Regions from separate parts of the Pseudarthrobacter sp. NBSH8 genome, predicted to be linked through region 3. Evidence: predicted binding sites of a transcription regulator. Region 3 holds the regulator's gene; each other region holds the start of a gene.
What was found. The regulator Rex, encoded in region 3, represses fermentation and respiration genes when NADH is low (regulators of the CRP and FNR family bind a similar motif). The targets are predictions, from matches to a motif close to CTTGTGAANNNNTTCACAAG.
Positions count from the first base shown of each region.

Region 1: FYJ92_RS02685 (queuosine precursor transporter) is a predicted target of Rex. The motif match lies at 1,985-2,004, and genes of this name have one in related genera.
Region 2: FYJ92_RS11145 (glyceraldehyde-3-phosphate dehydrogenase) is a predicted target of Rex. The motif match lies at 2,016-2,035, and genes of this name have one in related genera.

Region 1 covers NZ_CP043178.1:576,037-579,303, reverse strand. The annotation lists gene tgt (tRNA guanosine(34) transglycosylase Tgt) at 1-247, shown strand, start outside; gene FYJ92_RS02690 (dienelactone hydrolase family protein) at 331-1,080, shown strand; gene FYJ92_RS02685 (queuosine precursor transporter) at 1,083-1,814, opposite strand; gene FYJ92_RS02680 (TetR/AcrR family transcriptional regulator) at 2,015-2,671, shown strand; gene FYJ92_RS02675 (TIGR01777 family oxidoreductase) at 2,704-3,267, shown strand, end outside.
Region 2 covers NZ_CP043178.1:2,429,720-2,432,986, forward strand. The annotation lists gene FYJ92_RS11140 (hypothetical protein) at 37-240, opposite strand; gene FYJ92_RS11145 (glyceraldehyde-3-phosphate dehydrogenase) at 319-1,761, opposite strand; RNA gene rnpB (RNase P RNA component class A) at 2,066-2,452, opposite strand; gene FYJ92_RS11155 (YaaA family protein) at 2,510-3,267, shown strand, end outside.
Region 3 covers NZ_CP043178.1:3,393,351-3,396,617, reverse strand. The annotation lists gene FYJ92_RS15715 (30S ribosomal protein bS22) at 1-86, shown strand, start outside; gene FYJ92_RS15710 (HAD family phosphatase) at 202-1,020, opposite strand; gene FYJ92_RS15705 (glutaredoxin family protein) at 1,100-1,354, shown strand; gene FYJ92_RS15700 (redox-sensing transcriptional repressor Rex) at 1,446-2,189, shown strand; gene FYJ92_RS15695 (hypothetical protein) at 2,247-3,089, opposite strand.

The sequences.
Region 1 (3,267 bases), 1.2 Mb from region 3:
CTCCGGCGCCAAGTACAAACGCGACTTCGGCCCGCTCCAGGACGGCTGTGACTGCTACGCCTGCGCCAACTACTCGCGCGCGTACATCCACCACCTGTTCAAGGCCAAGGAGATGCTCTCGGCCACGCTGATCTCCATCCACAACGAACGCTTTGTGGTGAAAATGGTGGACGATGCGCGGCTGGCCATCGAGGCCGGGACCTTCTTCGAGTTCAAGGCCGAGACCCTGGCGCAGTACTACTCCTGAGCGCTGGCCCGGCTCGCTGGCCGCCTGCGGGGCGCGACGCAACGGGGCGGCGTCCCGCCGTCGTCCTCCGATATCCTGACCAAATGCTCATCGAAATCCCTGCCGCAGAAGGCACAGCCGAGGCCATCATGGCACGCCCCTCTTCCGGCGAAGGTCCCTTCCCGGGCGTCATCCTCTACATGGACGCGTTCGGCCTGCGCCCGCGCATCGAGGAGATGGCGCAGCGCATCGCCGACTGGGGCTACGTGGTCCTCGCCCCGAACGCCTTCTACCGCGAAGGCTCGGCCGCGGAACTCGCCCCCGCAATGGACATGACCACGCTGGAGGGCCGGGCGGTTGCCGGCAAGGCCGCGTTCCCGCGCGTCGGACGCCTCACCACGGACAAAGCCCTGCCGGACATTGATGCGTGGGTGGAAGCGCTGGGAACGCTCGACGGCGTCGCCCCGGGTCCAATCGGCACGTTCGGGTACTGCATGGGCGCCCGCCTGGCAGTCCGCACGGCCATCGCCCACCCCGAAGCGGTGACAGCCTGTGGCGGCTTCCACGGCGGCGGGCTTGCGAGCGACGCCCCGGACAGCCCGCACCATGGACTCGACAAGGCCAGGGCGCGCTTCGTCTTCGGCCACGCCGACCACGACAAGAGCATGGATCCCGGCTCCGTTGCGCGCCTGGGTGCGGCACTCGACGATGCCGGGCTCGAGGCTTCCAACGAGATCTATGCCGGGGCGCCGCACGGCTATTCGATGGCGGACACATCGATGTTCCATCCGGAGGCCACGGAGCGCCACTACGCCGAGCTCCGCGCCCTCCTTGACAGGACGCTCAAGGGCTGAGGCTAGGCGGGGGCTGACCCCGCGCCGTAGCTCGGTTCGCGCTTTTTGATCCACCCGATCACCAGTGACGTCACCGGGACGAACAGGAACTCAACGAGGGTCTTGTAGACAAAGCCCACCACCACGTAGTTCATGAACGTACCGAAGTCGGTGATGCCGATGACGGAGGCGGCGATGCTGCAGAAAATCAGGGTGTCCACGAATTCACCTGCGCCGGTGGAGCCCATCAGCCGCGCCCAGAGGGATTTCTCCCCGGAGCGGGCCTTCATCTTCACCAGGATCCATGAGTTGATGGTCTGGCCGGCCAGGAATGCCAGCAGCGAGGCGAGCACAATCTGCGGGACTGGGCCCAGGGCACCTTCCAGGGCTGCCTGCTTGGATGTGCCGAAGTCGTCATCAAAGCCGGGCAGGGCGATGATCACCCAGTAACAAACAGAGGCGAAGACGGAGAGGGCGAAGGTGGTAAAAATGGCTTTGCGCGCCACCTTGAAGCCGTAGACCTCGCTGATGACGTCGCCCAGGATGTAGGCGAGCGGGAACAGGAAGAAGCCGCCGTCGGTGATAATCGGGCCGATCGCGACGCCTTTGGACGCCCCGATGTTCGACAGGATCAGCACCACGGCCATGAAAGCCAGCATGATGCCGAAGTACGGCGAGCCGGTCGATGCAAATTTCGGTGCCGTCCGGGCGGAGCCGGCGATGGGCCGGGCGTCAGGGCCTGAGGGGGAAAACATGGGGAGATTCCATTCGTAGTGGTTCGCTCGGCGTACCGTTCCGCAAAGAAATTTGCGTCGGACGCCGGCTGTATTAGCACTGTCACGCCATTCTCCCACTGAACGTGCGCAGCTCTCCCACCGGCGCGTGCAGCCACGTTTTGAACACGTTCAGTTCCATGGCATACTCAGTTTTGAACATGTTCAAAAGAGGAGAAACCGTGACCGCCAAGAGCGAGCAGACCAGGCAACTCGTAGCGGACGTCGCGCTGCGTATGTTCCGCGATATAGGGTTCGGGAAGACCACCATGCGGGCCATCGCGGCCGAGGCTGGGGTCTCCGTGGGCAACGCCTACTACTATTTCGTCTCCAAGGATGAGCTGGTGCAGGAGCTGTACGTCCAGGTCCAGGCAGAGCATGCAGCCAAGGCTGACGAGGCACTCGAGGGCCTCAAGGACCTGGGCAGCCGGCTGAAGGCCACACTGCACGCCGGCCTGGATGTCATGGCCCCGTACCACCGCTTCGGCGCCGACTTCGTGGCCACTGCCATCCGGCCGACGTCGCCCGTCAACCCTTTCGCGGGCGAGTCGACGGCGGCCCGCGAGGCATCGCTCGGCATCTTCCGGGCAGCGGTGGAAGGCGCCAGCCCGGCCGCTCCAAAAAAGCTCCGCGCCGACCTGCCCGAGCTGCTCTGGCTCGGCTACATGGGGATCGCCCTGTTCTGGGTGTACGACACCTCCGAAGACCAGCGCCGGACCCGGAAGCTGGTGGACGGCGTAGTCCCGTTGATCGCCCGGGGACTTTCGCTGGCAAGGATTCCCGGCGTTAACAAGGTGCTGGACGATGTCCTCAACCTGAGCCGCAGTATCCGCGACTGAACACGCCACCGAACACAAAGCTGGGGGAAGAAATGAACAGGACAAACACCGTGGTGCTCGCCGGAGCCTCGGGCTTCATCGGCACCTATCTTCGGCACCGCTTCGAAAAGGACGGCTGGACGGTGCGCACCATCGGCCGCCGGGCCACCGCGGGTACGGCCGAAGCGGCCAACTGGAACGACGACGGCGCCATCACCCGGGTGCTGGACGGCGCCGACCTGCTGGTGAACCTTGCCGGACGGTCGGTCAACTGCCGCTATGGCGCCAGGAACAAGGCGGCCATCCTCGATTCCCGCGTCTCCACCACCACGGCACTCGGCCGCGCACTCGCAGTCTGCAAGGCGCCGCCGTCGGCCTGGCTCAACGCCAGCACCGGCACCATCTACCGGCACGCGGATGACCGGCCGCAGACAGAGTCTGACGGCGAACCCGGGACAGGCTTTTCGGTGGTCGTGGCCCGGGCGTGGGAAGCCGCCTTGGACTCCGCCACCGCGCCCGGGACGCGAAAAATTGCGCTGCGGATCGCCATCGTGCTGGGCCCGGGCGGCGGCACCCTGCGGCCTTTCGCGGCCTTGGCCCGGCTTGGCCTGGGCGGT
Region 2 (3,267 bases), 960 kb from region 3:
AAGTGGACCGGGCATCCCGCCCACTGCTGAGGCCGGCTATTGCTCCCGGGCTACACGGCGCAGGTCTTCTTCGGCAACCTGGAGGAGCCCTTCGAGCTGCCGCACCCGGTCGTCACCGACATCGCCGGAAGCCCGGGACCCGCGCGCCTGGTCCAGGAGCCGGATCGCTTCTTTGTGGTTGGCCTTGGCGACGTCGAGGGCGTGTTCAAGGGTGGTCTCGTGGAGAGTTTCGTTATCCATGCCACCAGTGTGATCCCGATTCCCGGCTGATTCCAGCAAATCAGCCGGGAATGTCGGGCGGCCAGCCCGGCAAACGGCCTAGACAGCGATTGCTGCCAACGCCGCAGCGGCTTCCTTGGCGGGGAACGCCGGCGGGTTGACTCCGGCCATCTCTTCCATAACCCGGACTACCTGGCAGCTGTAACCGAATTCATTGTCGTACCAGACGTAAAGAATCAGGTTCTTGCCGTTGGAGATGGTGGCGAGGCCGTCCACGATGCCGGCACGGCGTGAGCCAACAAAGTCCGTGGAAACAACCTCGGGCGAATCGATGTAGTCAATCTGCTTGCGGAGGTCCGAATGCAGGGACATCTGGCGCAGATAGTCGTTCACCTCATCCTTGGTGGTTCCGCTCTCCAGGCTGAGGTTCAGAATGGCCAGCGAAACGTCCGGCGTGGGGACGCGGATTGAGCTGCCGGTGAGCTTTCCCAGCAGCTCGGGCAGCGCCTTCGCCACAGCAGTGGCCGCTCCGGTTTCGGTGATAACCATGTTCAGCGCGGCGGAGCGGCCGCGGCGGTCGCCCTTGTGGAAGTTGTCGATCAGGTTCTGGTCGTTGGTGAAGGAGTGGACGGTTTCAACGTGCCCGTGGATCACGCCGAACTTGTCGTTGATGGCCTTCAGGACCGGGGTGATGGCGTTCGTGGTGCAGGACGCTGCGGACACGATCTGGTCCGTGTCCTCGATGCTGCGGTGGTTAATACCGTGCACGATGTTCTTCAGGTCGCCCTTGCCCGGCGCCGTCAGGAGAACCCGCGCAACACCCTTGCTCTGCAGGTGCTGGGACAGGCCTTCGGCGTCACGCCAGCGGCCAGTGTTGTCCACCACCAGGGCGTTGTGGATGCCGTAGGCGGTGTAGTCGATCGTGGCAGGATTGTCCGAGTAGATGACCTGGACCTGTACACCGTTCGCCGTAATGGTGTTGGCAGCCTCATCCACCCGGATGGTTCCCTCGAAGGAACCGTGGACCGAGTCGCGGCGCAGGAGGCTGGCGCGCTTGGTGAGGTCCTTGTCCGAGCCGCGGCGCACCACGATGGCGCGCAGGCGCAGGCCGTGGCCGCCACCGGCCTTTTCGATCAGGAGGCGCGCCAGCAGGCGGCCGATCCGGCCAAAACCGTACAGCACAACGTCGGTGCTGGTGCGGTCATCGCGACCGCGCCTGCCAACGACCTCGGCAAGTTCGGCGCGGAGGAACTCTTCCAGGGTGGCGCCGTCGCCTTCTGCCTTGAACTTCTCCGCCAGTCGGGCGACGTCGATGGCCGCCGCACCCAGCTCCAGCTGAGCCAGGATGTTCAGCAGCGGTGCGGTCTCTTCGAGCAGGAGCTCGGTGTTGCTCATGCGGCGGGCGAACCGGTGCGCCTTGAGGATGTTCATGGTGGATTTGTTGATCAGGCTCCGGCCATGAATGCTGGTCACCACGTTGTTTTCGCGGTACAGCCGGCCAATCACCGGAATCATGGCCTCGGCGAGAGCCTCCCGGCCCATCCACGTATCAAGACAAGAATCTGACGTCTGGCTCACAGAACTACCTTCCTCGGTTCAGCCGCATACGTCGTCGTACGCGGTTGGCGGCCACCTGATGATGTCCAGGGGCTCTGGCACCGGCAGGATGCGGTCCATCCCGGGTGCCGTGGAGAAGCGCAAAGAAAAGCCACCGGCTGCGAACGCAGACCCGGCGGCAGAACTCCTACGTTCGCTCTCCATTCTAGGCTGGAGCAGACCCGCGGACCGCCGCCACCAGCGTGAAATCACTCACATACGGGGCGGGTCCGTGCCCGGCGGGAGGTGTTGGATGGGTTGACCGATACGCCGGGTTCTGTGCTCCCGTACCGTTACCAGCGCGGGAGTAGCGGCCATCCATCTACGGACGCCGTTGCCGACGCCCTCCAGCGGCCTACCCGGACACTCGGGCGGGCAGCCCTCAAACGTGTCCTGTCTGGCCTTGCTCCGGGTGGGGTTTACCTAGCCTTCCCGGTCACCCGGGAAGCTGGTGGTCTCTTACACCACCGTTTCACCCTTACCTGCTGAGCTTCCGTTGCCGGAAGACGCAGGCGGTCTGTTCTCTGTGGCACTGGCCTGCGGGTTACCCCGAGTGGGCGTTACCCACCACCCTGCCCTGCGGAGCCCGGACGTTCCTCGAGCCACTTGCGTGACGCGCGGCCGCCTGGTCAACCCATCCGCAGCCCAGTCTACCGCCGGCAGGAGGCCACGCCGTCGCCGGTAAGATCGTACGGTGCTGATTCTGCTTCCCCCCTCCGAAGGCAAGACCCCCGCAGTCCGCGGATCCGCCGTCGACTGGCCGTCACTGAGCTTTCCCGAACTCAACACCTATCGGGCCAAAGTCCTGGAGGCGCTGGGGACGGTCAGCGCACATGAGGATGCCCTCGCGCTGCTGGGCGTCGGCGCATCGCTGCAGGACGACGTCGAACGCAACACCCGGCTCCACGCCGAACCGGCCGCCCCGGCACACCAGATCTATTCCGGCGTTCTGTACGACGCCCTCGGCTACAAAACCCTGACGCCGGCGCAGCGGCGGAAGGCCGATGTATCCGTGCTGGTGATCTCGGCGCTATGGGGCGCCATCCGCTTCGCGGACAGTGTGCCCGCCTACCGGCTGTCGATGGGAACGGCACTGCCCGACGTCGGCCGCCTCGCCTCGTTCTGGAAGCCTCAGATTTCGGCGGCCCTCGCGGAGTCGGCGTCCGGGCATCTGCTCGTGGACTGCCGCTCCAGCACCTATGCCGCCGCCTGGACACCGCCGCCGGCTCAGACGGTGGCCGTCAATGTTTTTACTGAGGTCAATGGCGTGCGCAAGGTGGTCAGCCACTTCGCCAAGCACACCCGCGGCGAGCTGGCGCGGCACCTGCTGGCCCGGCGCGGCAATGCCCCGCTGACTCCGGGGCAGCTACTGAAGGCCACGCGCGAAAAATGGGACGCCGAGCTGGTGGATGGTTCAGTGCGGAAACCGCATGCCCTGAACATCATCCTGCC
Region 3 (3,267 bases):
TTAAGAAGCGTCGCAAGCGTATGGCCAAGAAGAAGCACCGCAAGTTGCTTCGTAAGACCCGTCACCAGCGCCGTAATAAGAAGTAGAGATACTTCAACAAGCGTGAAAATGCCCGTTGCCTTCCCGGCAGCGGGCATTTTTTTGCGTGTGAGCGGCAGCGATGCGCTCGTACGCGAGGCACAGCAGCTGGCGGCCCGGTTCCTAAATGCGGGGGCCGCGCATCCGGGAGTATCCGCGCCAGAGCCCGTACACGGCGCCACCGGCCGTTGCTGCCTTGAGGCCCAAGGTGGCTGCGCGTCGACCGGAACGGAAGTCGTAGACCGGCCAGTTGTTGTCCCGTGCGTGGCGGCGGAGCTTGGCATCAGGGTTGATGGCTACCGGGTGCCCTACCAGGGTCAGCAGCGGGATGTCGTTGTATGAGTCGCTGTAGGCCCAGCATCGCTTCAGGTCCAGGCCTTCGGCGTCTGCCAGTTCCCGGACGGCCACAGCCTTCGCTGCACCGTGCAGGATGTCGCCCACCAGGCGGCCGGTGTACATGCCGTCGGAAACCTCGCCAACCGTTCCCAAGGCTCCTGTCAGGCCCAGCCTGGTGGAAATGACCGTGGCGACCTCAATGGGGGTGCCGGTGACCAGCCAGACCCGCCGGCCCACGCGGAGGTGTTGCTGCGCCAGTGCCTTGGCGCCGGGCCAGATCCTGGACGCGATCATTTCGTCGTAGACCTCTTCGCCCAAGGCCTTGACGTCTTCCACCGTGATGCCGGCAACGAGGGTGAGGGCAGAATCGCGGACAGCGTGGACGTCGTCCATGTTCTCGCCACGCGTCACAAATTTAAACTGCTTCCACGCGAACCCTGCAGCCTGCGTCAGCGTAAAGGCGCCGCGCTGGTGCATCTTGCGGGCAACGTGGAAAAGGCTGGCGCCCTTCATGAGGGTGTTATCGACGTCGAAAAAGGCGGCTTCGCCGGTCTGCATCAACGCATCCGGCTGGGTCACCACAGCGACGTATTTCTCCTCGGGCATGTCCACGAGTCTAGTCAATAGTCAGCGGCCAGGATTTCAGTGCCAGTGCCTCTGCCGCGAAGGGCGTTACGGTTAATGCATGGCAAAACCCGAGGTAGTCCTCATCACCAAAGCAGACTGTCACCTGTGCGCAGCCGCGCGCGACGCCGTCGGACGCGTTACTGCGTTGCTGGGACTCGGGTGGACGGAACAGCAGGTGGACGAACTGCCGGAACTGCGTGAGCAGTATGCGGAGGAAATTCCCGTGGTTTTGGTGGATGGAATCCAGCGCGATTTCTGGAAGATCGACGAAGCCCGGCTGGAGCGCGTCCTTCAACGCGCCATGGCCCAATAGGAAAGCGGGCCTCGCAGAATGACACAGGCTTTGTTGGCACCAGCGGCGGGGCTCTAGAGTGGAGTCACGACGCGATGGGACGGAGGGGATAGTGACATCACTGGATTCATCTCCCCAGGCTGTCCAAGGTGCAGGGCCTGACCACAGGACGCAGCCTGTCCACGGGGCACAGCCTACCCCGAGCACAGAGGCCGCCAAACAGATCCCGCCCGCAGCCGTGGCTCGGCTGACCATCTACCTGCGCGCCCTTAACACGCTGTTGTCCGACGGCGTCGAACGGGTATCTTCGGAATCCCTGGCGGAAGCATCGGGCGTGAGCTCGTCAACTCTCCGCAAGGACCTCTCTTATGTGGGCTCCTACGGCACGCGTGGCGTGGGCTACGAAGTGCAGTACCTGAGCCGCCACATCTCCGCGGCCCTGGGGCTGACCCACGACTGGAAGGTCGCCATTGTTGGCGCGGGTAACCTCGGCAAAGCCCTGGCCCGCTATGGCGGCTTCGAGTCCCGCGGTTTTGACGTGGTGGCCATTTTCGACGCCGACCAGATGGTGGTGGGCAACGAGGTGGGCTGGCTGCGGGTCAGCGACGCCGCGGACATGGAGGCGGTGCTGCAGCGGACGGGCGCCAATATGGTGGTCCTGGCGCTTCCGGCCACCGTGGCGCAGGCCGTGTGCGACCGCGTGGTGGCCGCCGGCGTCCACAGCATCCTCAGCTTCGCCCCCGTCATGCTCCAGGTCCCCGAGGGCGTGAACCTCCGCAAGGTGGACATGGCCACCGAGCTACAGATCCTCGCCTATCACGCACAACGGGCGCAGACCCCGGACCAGTCCGCCTAGTTTCGTTGGCGGTTGGTGGGGTCCACGCCCATTAGGGTGTGGATTCGACTTGCGGTGCTACTGGCCGTAGGGGTTGCCAGGCGTGCTGCCCGGGGCGCCGTACGGGCTGCCGAATGCCTGCTGCTTGCGGAAATAGGGCGCCGCCGCCGGCAGGTAGAGCAGCACGATGGCCGCGATCCCCGCCAGCGTCCCCAGAGTTCCGATGCTCGGTGCGCCGAAGAGGCCGACAACGGACAGCGCTGCGAAAACGGTGCCGAGGATGCGGGCCCAGTTCTTGCCTTTCCGGACGAAGAACGCCACGAGTGCGTACAACCCCGCACCGATAATCGCGAAGACTACGAGCGATCCGGCAAGGATGCCCTTAAAGTCTTCGTAGCTGAAGTCAGCAGGAGTGGCGCCGTTGCTGCGCATGGCGTCGTCGAACGCGTTCCGGATCTGAGGATCGTCAAGCATGCCGATGCCCATCAGCAGGCTGATGACGTACACAACACCCGCGCCGATCAGCAGCCAGAACGAGATATTGACCAGCCGGGGAACCCCGTTGGATCCGGTGGCCTGCGGCTGTTCGGACGGGTACTGCGCGTAGGGGGACTGTCCGTACGGCTGCTGGCCATAGGGCGGAGGTGTGGGCTGGCCGAACTGCGGCGGGGTGTTCTGCCCAAACTGCGGGGCGTTCTGACCGTACTGCGGCGGGGTGTTCTGCCCAAACTGCGGGGCGTTCTGACCGTACTGCGGCGCCGGGGGAGTCTGCTGGCCATACTGCGGGGCGTTCTGACCGTACTGCGGCGCCGGGGGAGTCTGCTGGCCATACTGCGGGGCGTTCTCGCCGTATCGGGGCGCTGGCGGCTGGTTGCCGGGCTCGGGCTCGTTTGGGACGGGAGGCGGGACAGGCGTGCTCATGAGCGGTCCTTTGCAGGTCGGATGTCAGTTCGGCTGCTGGGTGCAGTCCAACTGGCCTGCCCCCAGTACGGCTTAGTTCCCACCGTACCCCCGGCGAATGCCGCGGGGGATCATTCCAGAGAGGTATTCGGGCGGAAGTCAGCCTGCTTCGTTCAGGACCCTGTTTTCAGGGGATATT